2 regions of the Vibrio sp. HM8-C genome follow, and region 2 is predicted to be linked to the other one. Evidence: riboswitches for the same ligand, from Rfam matches in the RefSeq annotation. Region 2 holds a riboswitch; the other holds the start of a gene.
The links. A riboswitch is a leader RNA that binds a small molecule or an ion and turns the genes downstream of it on or off. The one in region 2 is predicted to bind thiamine pyrophosphate.
Positions count from the first base shown of each region.

Region 1: another riboswitch for thiamine pyrophosphate. It lies ahead of thiD (bifunctional hydroxymethylpyrimidine kinase/phosphomethylpyrimidine kinase); the one in region 2 lies ahead of thiC (phosphomethylpyrimidine synthase ThiC).

Region 1 covers NZ_JBMMKS010000002.1:18,714-24,203, forward strand. Annotated here, with positions in the region: gene rluE (23S rRNA pseudouridine(2457) synthase RluE) at 1-211, shown strand, start outside; gene ACOSVQ_RS03085 (alginate lyase family protein) at 288-1,475, shown strand; gene thiD (bifunctional hydroxymethylpyrimidine kinase/phosphomethylpyrimidine kinase) at 1,467-2,291, opposite strand; TPP riboswitch at 2,374-2,471, opposite strand; tRNA gene ACOSVQ_RS03095 (tRNA-Lys) at 2,582-2,657, shown strand; gene hisIE (bifunctional phosphoribosyl-AMP cyclohydrolase/phosphoribosyl-ATP diphosphatase HisIE) at 2,689-3,300, opposite strand; gene hisF (imidazole glycerol phosphate synthase subunit HisF) at 3,297-4,070, opposite strand; gene hisA (1-(5-phosphoribosyl)-5-[(5-phosphoribosylamino)methylideneamino]imidazole-4-carboxamide isomerase) at 4,052-4,789, opposite strand; gene hisH (imidazole glycerol phosphate synthase subunit HisH) at 4,844-5,461, opposite strand; gene hisB (bifunctional histidinol-phosphatase/imidazoleglycerol-phosphate dehydratase HisB) at 5,461-5,490, opposite strand, start outside.
Region 2 covers NZ_JBMMKS010000009.1:178,103-183,592, reverse strand. Annotated here, with positions in the region: gene ACOSVQ_RS12430 (GGDEF domain-containing protein) at 643-1,302, shown strand; gene ACOSVQ_RS12425 (multicopper oxidase family protein) at 1,398-2,774, shown strand; gene crcB (fluoride efflux transporter CrcB) at 2,912-3,295, shown strand; TPP riboswitch at 3,348-3,446, shown strand; gene thiC (phosphomethylpyrimidine synthase ThiC) at 3,556-5,490, shown strand, end outside.

The DNA of each region.
Region 1 (5,490 bases), on a different contig from region 2:
GCAACTTTGGGAACGAAATCCCCCAGTACGTTTTCGTGCAGCTATTCCAACGACTTGGTTAGCCATTACGATTATTGAAGGTAGAAATCGTCAGGTAAGGCGCATGACCGCGCACATCGGCTTCCCTACCCTTCGTTTGATTCGTTATTCCATGGGTAATATTGAACTTGATGATCTTCAACCCGGTGAGTGGAAAGAGATTCGTTTATAACGGCTTGAAAAAGTCTCTCTGACAGTCTGTTCAATCAAAATCAACAAACCCGAAATCGAAAGGAAGAGGATATAAGATGTTTAAACGCTTGGCTTTGCTTTGTGTACTTGTATTCTCTTCCACTGTTCAAAGTACGGTTTCCGAGAACACTCTTACCCCTATCAGCTACGATATTCAGGTTCTTGAGAACAACAAGAAAGACTTGCAACACCTAAATCAACCTTTCACCACTCTTATTCGCAGAGCCGATAAAGCATTAGCTAATCCCGTTGACCCTGTGACTAACAAGACGTCGATGCCTGCCAGTGGCGATATACACGACTACTACAGTTTTGCTCCTTATTGGTGGCCAAACCCAGACACCGAATCTGGTTTGCCTTACATCCGCAAAGATGGCGAATTCAATTTGGAAACCAAGAGCTCTGCTACCGATATGCAAAGGCTCACCACTTTTGCTAACAATGTAAAGTTATTCGGATTGGCTTACTACTTCACCGACGATCAAAAATACGCAGATAAAGCGATTGAACAGCTCCGAGCATGGTTCATCAACTCGCAAACCAGAATGAATCCCAATATGAATCATGCACAAGCGATACCCGGTCGAGTTAACGGGCGTGGTATTGGCATCATTGATAGTCGCGTGTTAATTGGCGTTGTTGACGCTGTTGAATTGATAAAACCAGCGCTCAAAGAAAAAGATTATCAAAGCATTGTTGCTTGGTTTACAGAGTTCAATCACTGGTTGGTGTCTAGTGCTAATGGTATGGATGAAGAAAAGCAGCACAACAATCACGGAACTTGGTATGACGCTCAAGTAGTAGCGTTTTCTTTGTTTACCCACCAACCCGATATCGCCAAACAACGTTTGCAAATTACGAAAGCCAAGCGAATTGCAAACCAATTTGACCAAGACGGAAAACAAGATGCGGAACTCGCACGCACTCGCCCTTGGCACTATTCCAATTTCAACTTGCAGGCATACAGCTTACTCGGTATCTATGGAGAAAAGCTTGGGGTAGATATTTGGGGTTATCAGACAAATGGTATCGCTCTTGAAAATGGCTATCGGTACATAGCCCAATACGCCATTGCACCTGAACTATGGAGCCTAAAAGAGTTCAAAAACATCAACCCAAGCATATCGTATTCGAACATGCTGTATGCCAGCCATGCTTATGCTGACCCAATATTTAAAAAAGCGGTCACTAAGCTCAGCCAATCCAAAGAGAACCAATCAGACATAGCGAATTTACTATTTTGATTGATGCAACATAAAGAAATGATCCACAGGACCTCGCCCCTGACCAACACTTAACTTATCTGCGCTTGCTATGGTTTGAATGATGTATTGTTTAGCATGAGATACCGATTGCTGAAGGTCATACCCCTGCGCAAGAAACGAAGCAATTGCCGATGACAAAGTGCAACCCGTCCCGTGCGTATTGATGGTATCAATTCTCTCTGCGCTTAATTGATGAATCTTCTTCTGAGTGATAAGCAGGTCATCACTGTAAGATGACTGCTCTAAATGCCCACCTTTTAGTAATACTGCTGAAGTACCTAACTGCCGTAGAGACAAAACCATATCGTTAATTTCATCAGCATTATTAGGTTCGTCTAGACCAGTCAAAGCAGCCGCTTCAGGAAGATTAGGGGTAATAATGTCTGCAATAGGCAGCAGACATTCTTTCAGACTGGATATCGCGCTTTGTTTCAGCAACAGGTCACCGCTGGTTGCCACCATGACTGGGTCTAACACGATAAATTGTGGTCTGTATTGACGAAGCTTATCTGCAACCAAATGGATGATGTCGCTATCCGCTAACATACCAATCTTAACAGCGACAATATTTAGGTCTCCAAACACCGCATCTAGTTGGCTCTCTATATGTGCTAGAGGAATGGGTAGAATGTCAGTAACACCTAAGGTGTTTTGCGAAGTGATAGCCGTGATAACGGATGCCGCATAAGCACCTGTAGCAGAAATGGCTTTAATATCGGCTTGAATGCCCGCTCCGCCGCCACTATCTGAACCAGCAATGGTAAGAACGACAGGAATTAAACTGGATTTATACATAACTGTTCCTTCGGGGTATGACATACAGGAACAGACTCGCGCGCTCACATCTGAAGAAGATGGCAACACGAGAAATTCAATCGGGATGATTGGATTAGTTCCCTACGTCAGTATTAACTGAATCAGGTTCAACGGGTCTCGCAATGCGATCTCAGCCTTATGGCTCCCCGACTAATGGCGGACAGAATAACAATTATTTTGTCAGTTATGCAATTTATTACGAGCGCAGAGAATAAGTTACGTAATAGCGTCTATACTTTGCTGAGTAGAATTACACCGTGAGAACAAGTAGGCCGTTAACTCAGTTGGTAGAGTAGTTGACTCTTAATCAATCGGTCGCGGGTTCGAGCCCCGCACGGCCTACCAAAACGTTCTCTTCAGCTAATTAAAGCTACCCTTACTTGTGACGCTCTTTGAGCTTATTAATCACATCACTCATTGATAAACCTTGGTCTTGAAGTAAGACGAGCAAGTGATAGATCAAGTCCGCAGACTCACAAACTAATTCCGCCTTATCGCCCGACGTCGCCGCAAGTGCGACTTCAACGCCTTCTTCGCCCACTTTCTGCGAAATGCGTTTGGTGCCACGCGCATAAAGACTAGCGGTGTAAGAGGAGTCTGGATCGGCACTCTTGCGGGCAGCCAATAGCTGCTCAAGTTGATGAAGCCACACCATTTGTGACTCCTCTTGTGCATCACCATCCCAACAAGTTGTTGTGCCAGTGTGACACGTTGGGCCAATCGGATTTACTTTTACCAGCAAGGTATCTTGGTCGCAGTCCAAAGCAATATTTTTCAATTGCAACACGTTGCCAGAGGTTTCTCCTTTGGTCCATAGACGCTGCTTGGTGCGCGAATAGAAAGTGACTTGTTCTGTTTCCAATGTTTTCGCTAGTGCTTCTTGGTTCATGTACCCCATCATCAGCACTTGGCTTGAACCAAAGTCCTGCACAATCGCAGGAACAAGACCATCAACCTTTTCCCAATTAATTCGTTCCGCTAGGCTCATAGTCTCACCTCAACCGCTTGTTGTTTTAAATATTGCTTGAGTTCACCAATATTGATGATTTGTTTGTGGAATACCGACGCTGCTAACGCACCATCAACATTCGCTAATTTAAACGCATCTGCGAAATGCTCCATAGCACCCGCACCACCAGACGCAATCAAAGGTACGCGACATACAGATCGAACCATATTCAGTTGCTCTAGGTCGTAACCGTTACGTACACCGTCTTGGTTCATCATATTTAATACGATTTCACCCGCGCCACGTTTTTGCACTTCTTGAACCCAATCTTTGGTTTCCCACTTGGTTGCTTTAGTACGCGCTTCATCACCAGTGAACTGGTAAACCTGATACTTGCCCGTCTCTTTATCAAAATAGGAGTCGATACCTACAACGATACATTGCACACCAAACTTATCCGCTAGATTGGTGATCAGGTCTGGATTCGCTAATGCTGGCGAGTTAATCGATACTTTGTCCGCTCCGAATTCGAGGATGCGAGCAGCATCTTCGGCTGATTTAATACCACCAGCGACACAGAAAGGAATGTCAATTACCTCTGCAACTCGCGCAACCCAGCTTTTATCCACCACACGACCATCACTGGATGCGGTGATATCGTAAAACACCAACTCATCTGCGCCCTCTTCCGCATAACGTTTTGCTAGCGGAACGATGTCTCCGATGATTTCGTGATTGCGGAACTGCACGCCTTTCACAACCTGTCCGTCACGAACGTCCAAACAAGGGATTATACGTTTTGCCAACATGCGAACGCCTCCTCAGTGGTGAATTTACCATCCAGTAACGCACGACCAACAATCACGCCAGCCACACCACTACCTTTCAGCGCTTCAATATCCGCTAAACTACCGATACCGCCTGAAGATTGGAACTGAACCTGTGGGTATTGTTTGCAAAGGTCAACATACAGCTCAACGTTAGAACCGGCTAGCGTGCCGTCACGGGAAATGTCTGTGCAGAGTACATGTTTCAAACCGACGGTTAGATAATCGTCAATCAGTGCTTCGATGGTGACACCTGAATCTTCCTGCCAACCGGAAATCGCCACTTTGCGTGTACCGTCAGCATCGATGTTAATATCCAGCGCTAGCACAATTTTTTCTGCGCCGTATTTGGTCATCCAACCTTTCACTAGTTCAGGTTGTTTAACAGCCGTTGAACCAACCACAACACGCTGCGCGCCTGCTTCGAGCAGGTCAACCACGTCTTGCTCGCTGCGTACACCGCCACCAATTTGAATATTGGCTGGCGTACCTGCCAGTAATTTTGCAATCAGGTCTAACTGGCGAGCACTGGTATCTTTTGCGCCCGTTAAATCCACAAGGTGTAGCCAGTCAGCGCCAGCTTTGTTGTATAAATTGAATTGTTCAACTGGGTCGACTTTATATTCTGTCACTTGGCCGTAATCACCCTGATAGAGGCGTACAACCTGACCTTCAATTAAATCTAATGCGGGAATAATCATTTCTGTTCCTTATTCGACTTGCCGCTTTATCGCTTACAGCTTCCGTCTATTTTTTTAGAGCTCTAGGAAGTTCTGAATTAACTTAGAACCGGCTTTTGATGAACGCTCTGGGTGGAACTGAACACCGTAATAATTGCCATTTTGAATCGCTGCGCTAAATGGATTTCCGTAGTCACATTCAGCAATGGTGTAGTCACCTACAGGCATTGCAAAGCTGTGTACAAAATAGAAGTACTCGCCCTCTTCAATATCTTTGAAAAGAGGGTTGCCAGCTTTAGCCGAAACGGTATTCCAGCCCATGTGAGGCAATGGCAAATCACCGGTTTGCATTAAACGAACTTCACCTTCAACCAAGCCCAGACATTCAACGATATCATCCGCTTTCTGTCCTTTCTCTTCAGATAATTTACCTAGTAACTGCATACCTAAACAGATCCCTAGTAGCGGTTTATCTACCTTTGCCACCAGCTCAATAAGGTTACGCTCTTCAAGGTTCTTCATCGCTTCGCTGGCTGTTCCTACACCCGGTAAGAACAGCTTATCCGCAGCAAGAACCACTGCTGGGTCTTTTGAAATCGTCACTGGATAGCCCAAACGTTCAATGGCAAATTTCACTGAAGAAACGTTGGCACAACCCGTATCGATAATGACAACTTTTTGTTCATTCGCCATTAGAGAACCCCTTTGCTGCTTGGCAACTC
Region 2 (5,490 bases):
CCTTTTTGTATCTATACTTCGGTCTACCGTAGAGAATTTTATTTCAACCATCGGTACCTATGGCAATTGTGGAAATAGTCTCTCCAGATTGGTTTCTTTTTTATCATTAGTATCAATGATACTATCCAACACTATTGCTTCTATGAACGCCATACTGTGATTAACTCCGCTTCCGATCTTATTAACTTTGCTAGTGTCTTAAACAATATTGTTTGCAGTGTTGTTGGCTGTCTGTTTTTGTACAAAATTCGAAGTGGGTTGAGTGGGTACCAGCGACGCTCAGCGTCTTATTTCTTTCTTTTTTTTATACTATTTGGATTAGCGTTTGCCACGATGGCAATTCGTACCTGGCTGCCTCTCGGTTATTCCGTTCTGCTCAATAATATCTGCTATATGAGCGTTGCTTATCTGCTCTTATTTGGTGTTCTGAGCTGGTATAAGAAGCCAATTACTAGCGGGCTATGGAAGCTGGCTTTTTTACATGTTTTTGCTTACACCGCGATTCAGAACCTGGCTTATCATTATTGGCCCAATTATCTCCAATTGAGAGTGCAATTTGGCTTTCTAAATTTTGTTTCGGTTTATCTAGCAACTTATCTGGTCTGTATTAAGCATAAGGAGACAAATGGTAGAGGAGAGCAGATGCTTGCTCTTTCAGCTATGGTTTGTATGATCGCTGCAAGTTTCCCAACCCTTGCATTAGCAATCAGCGACAGTGCTGATTATTACCGCGTAGCTGTCGTCATCACTCAGAACATTGTGTCTTTCTTTCTACTCGGCTCACTATTGTCCCTGTTCTTGTTCAACCAAATCGATTGGCATTATGAGCGTTCAATTCGTGATGAGCTGACTGGTTTATACAATAGACGCTATATCAACGAGCGGATCTCTAAATCCTTATCTAGTTCAGATACTCAAGGTTTCATTGCTGTTGTTGATATCGACCATTTCAAAAAGGTTAACGATGTTTATGGTCACGATGTTGGTGATAATACTCTTGTCGCTGTATGTAACATTCTCGCGTCATTTATTAAACCTAAAGATCTTATAGGCCGATATGGTGGCGAAGAGTTCGTCATTTTTCTTCCTCAAAGCGATTCTGAAAGCGTTCAGCGTCTGTTGGAAGAGATGCGTCAGTCTGTTGAAACAAAAGCATCCTCAATGCTTCCTAGCCCTGTTACGATCAGTGTCGGTTACAGTCACGTAGAGCCAAAGGACACTCTTCATAGTTTATTTAGTAAAGCTGACTCGGCACTCTATCTGGCCAAACGCAAAGGCAGAAATTGCATTGTGAAGAAATAGTGTTGTGTGTGCTATTAAGCAACCTACGCTGTTTACTTTGTGTTGAGAATACGTTTTATTAACTCTTTCTTTTATTTGTTATACCTGAGGCAAGAATGGATCTCACCCGTCGTCGTTTTCTCTCTATTAGCTCTGCTATCGGTTTATCCAGCATGTTACCAGCGTGTTCTTTGGTTAGGAGCGATCACGATCAATTTACTTACGACCTTACCGCTGAGCCTGCTTATGCTGAGGTTGTTCCTGGATATGAAACGTCTGTTTTAGGTTTTAACGGCTCAATACCTGCGCCAACGATCCGTTGTCGTCAGGGTGAGAAAGTGACAATCCGTTTTACTAACAAGTTAGATGAGCCGACAACAATCCATTGGCATGGGCTTCGCATCCCAATTGGTATGGATGGCGTTCCATTTCTTAGCCAAAAACCGATTATGCCCGGTGAAACCTTTGTCTATGAGTTTACTCCTCCAGATGCAGGTACTTTCTGGTATCACCCACATATGAATAGTGTTAAGCAGTTAGGTATGGGGTTGGTTGGTTTGATCGTCGTGGAAGAAGCTAATCCAGTATCTTTCGAAGAAGAACATGAACTGGCGCTAAAACACTGGCATCTTGATAAAAGTGGTCAGTGGAAAGATCTGATGATTCCCCGCTACAGTGCTCGGATGGGGACTCCGGGAGAGTGGGGTACAGTTAATGGTGTGCCTAATCCTAGTTATCAAATTCAGCAAAATGCCAGCGTTAGATTGCGAATAGCGAACGTCGACAACACGATTACTTATCCAATTTCTGTTGAAGGTGTCGAAGCGTGGATTATCGCCATTGACGGCAACCCCATAAAAACGCCATACAAGCTTACTCAGCATAAGATTGGACCTGGAATGAGGGTTGATGTGGCTTTTATCGCTCCTAAGGCTGGGGATACAGTTTACGTACGCCAGATGAAAGGAAAATTCCCGTTCCCAATGTGCGAATTTCAATCTCAGCAATCGACATTAAGTGAGGGTGCTTCTATACCTGCTCTGCCACTTAATCCAATTCCAAAAATAGATTTACAAAATGCACAGTCAATTGACTTTGTGTTCGAGTGGGAAGGTGCGGTCACGCCAGCAGACAATCATGGTCATGCAGTACCCAATTTTTGGCTGATGAATAAGCGTGCGTGGGAAGGAATGAGTGCTAATAACATTCCAGCCCCTCTTGCGAAGTTGGAGTTAGGTAAAACCTACATTTTTAACTTAAAAAATGTCACTCAGTATCATCATCCTATCCACCTGCATGGACATACATTTACGGTTTTGGAACTCGATGGTAAACCTGTTGATGAACCATTCCATACCGATACTGTGCTACTTGGAAAAAATGGTTCAGCGAAGGCTGCATTTGTTGCGGATAACCCTGGTCGATGGATGTATCACTGTCATGTGATTGAACATATGAAAACAGGCTTGATGGGATACGTAGAAGTTGCCTAAAGTGACTCCTGTAACGTTTTAAAAGTGTCGAGTTATCGTGGCTCATGTGTTTATTCTGAGATCTTTATTTTCATCATTTTCGGCTCTTTTTTGCTCAATAAGTCAGTACAATAAGCAAAATGATTTTGGGAGGGTTCATGGGGCAATTTTCTATTTTGGGTCTTATCGCGGTCGGCGGTGCGATCGGTGCGTGTTCTCGATATCTCGTATCAGAAATGTGTATCACTTTATTTGGTCGCTCTTTTCCATACGGTACGCTAACCGTTAACGTGGTCGGCTCTTTTATTATGGGGTTATTGATTGCGGCGGTTGAGAACGAATGGTTAGCACCATACCCGTGGCGTCAAATTATTGGTCTAGGATTCTTAGGTGCGTTGACAACCTTCTCGACGTTTTCTATGGACAACGTGTTAATGATGCAACAAGGTGCGTTTGTTAAGATGGGGTTCAACGTTCTTCTAAACGTATTACTTAGCATTTCAGCCGCATGGCTTGCATACCAGTGGTTAATAAAAGGTTGATCAAAAGCTCTATTTTTGTGCTTGGTTAACTAAATTTCTTTATCTATAATCGTTTCACTTGTCGGAGTGCCATAAGGCTGAGACCGTTTATTCGGGATCCGTTGAACCTGATCTGGTTAATACCAGCGAAGGGAACAAGAGAAGACCCTCTTTCTAGATTGGTCGGCTTTTAGCCCCATACCTAAGATCTGTCTACTCATCTCTTATTGACACATATTTCCGCCAAGCATTTATCCCTAAAACAATACAAGGAAAATGCTATGTCGAATCGCAAACAAGCGAGACTGGAAGCAAAACAGTTTATTGAAACTCTTTCTGTCCAACCTTACCCAAATTCAACCAAGACTTATGTTACTGGCTCTAGACCTGATCTAAGAGTACCGATGCGTGAAATTGCGCTAGCCGATAGCTTAGTTGGCGGCAGCAAAGATTCGCCGATTTTTAAGTCTAATGAGCCCATCTCTGTTTACGATACTTCTGGTGTTTATACCGATCCAGAACATCAGATTGACCTCTATAGTGGTCTGCCTAAGTTAAGATCCAATTGGGTTGAAGAGCGAAACGATACTGAGATTTTACACTCTATGAGTTCTGAATATGCTCAAGAACGCTTGGATGACCATACACTCGACGAGTTGCGTTATGGCAACTTACCTTCGATTCGTCGTGCTAAAGAGGGCAAACGAGTCACTCAGTTACACTATGCTCGTCAGGGAATCATTACTCCTGAAATGGAGTTTATTGCCCTGCGCGAGAATATGGGCAATCGTAGATATCAGGATGAACAACTTAACCAACAACACTCAGGTCAGAGCTTTGGTGCAAACTTGCCAAAAGATATAACGTCAGAGTTTGTACGCAAAGAAGTGGCTGAAGGTAGAGCGGTTATTCCATGCAATATTAACCACCCTGAAGCAGAGCCTATGATTATTGGTCGTAACTTTCTTGTTAAAGTGAACGCCAATATCGGTAACTCATCAGTAAGTTCTTCTATTGAGGAAGAAGTAGAAAAGCTCGTTTGGGCAACTCGTTGGGGTGCTGATACGGTGATGGATCTGTCTACCGGTAGAAACATTCACGAAACACGCGAGTGGATACTGCGTAATAGTCCGGTGCCGATCGGCACTGTTCCTATGTATCAGGCGTTAGAGAAAGTAAATGGTATTGCCGAGAACCTCACATGGGAAGTGATGCGAGATACCTTACTTGAACAAGCCGAGCAGGGCGTTGATTACTTCACTATCCACGCTGGCTTATTGCTTCGCTACGTACCTATGACAGCCAAGCGAGTTACGGGCATAGTGTCTCGTGGTGGTTCTATCATCGCGAAATGGTGCTTAGCTCATCATCAGGAAAATTTCCTTTATACCCATTTCCGTGAAATCTGTGAGATCTGTGCGAAGTATGACGTCTCGCTATCTTTAGGTGATGGTTTGCGTCCGGGGTCGGTTGCTGATGCGAATGATGAAGCCCAGTTTGCTGAGCTGAGAACCCTTGGTGAGCTGTGCAAAATAGCATGGGATTACGATGTTCAGGTGTTCATTGAAGGTCCAGGGCATGTGCCAATGCACATGATTAAAGAGAACATGGATGAACAGCTGAAGCACTGCCATGAAGCGCCTTTCTATACGCTAGGACCATTGACTACTGACATTGCACCCGGCTATGACCATATTACTTCAGGTATCGGTGCTGCAATGATTGGTTGGTACGGCTGCGCTATGCTCTGCTATGTGACTCCTAAAGAGCACCTCGGTTTACCCAATAAGGAAGATGTGAAAACCGGACTTATCACTTATAAGCTGGCTGCGCACGCTGCTGACTTAGCAAAAGGGCATCCGGGTGCACAAATTCGCGACAATGCTCTATCAAAAGCTCGCTTCGAATTCCGTTGGGAAGACCAATTTAATCTCTCTCTCGACCCAGTAACTGCGCGTGCGTTCCACGACGAGACTCTTCCTCAAGAGTCTGGAAAAGTCGCTCATTTCTGCTCTATGTGTGGTCCTAAGTTCTGTTCGATGAAGATCTCGCAAGAAGTGAGGGAGTATGCCAATAACAAAGAACAAGTCGCGGCGGATCAGGCGATAGAAATCAAAATGCTTGATGACTCCTTATTTTTTGATGAGAGAGCTGAGGGGATGCGCCAGAAGTCTGCTGAGTTTCTGCAGTCTGGTTCGGAGTTATATCATCCTGCG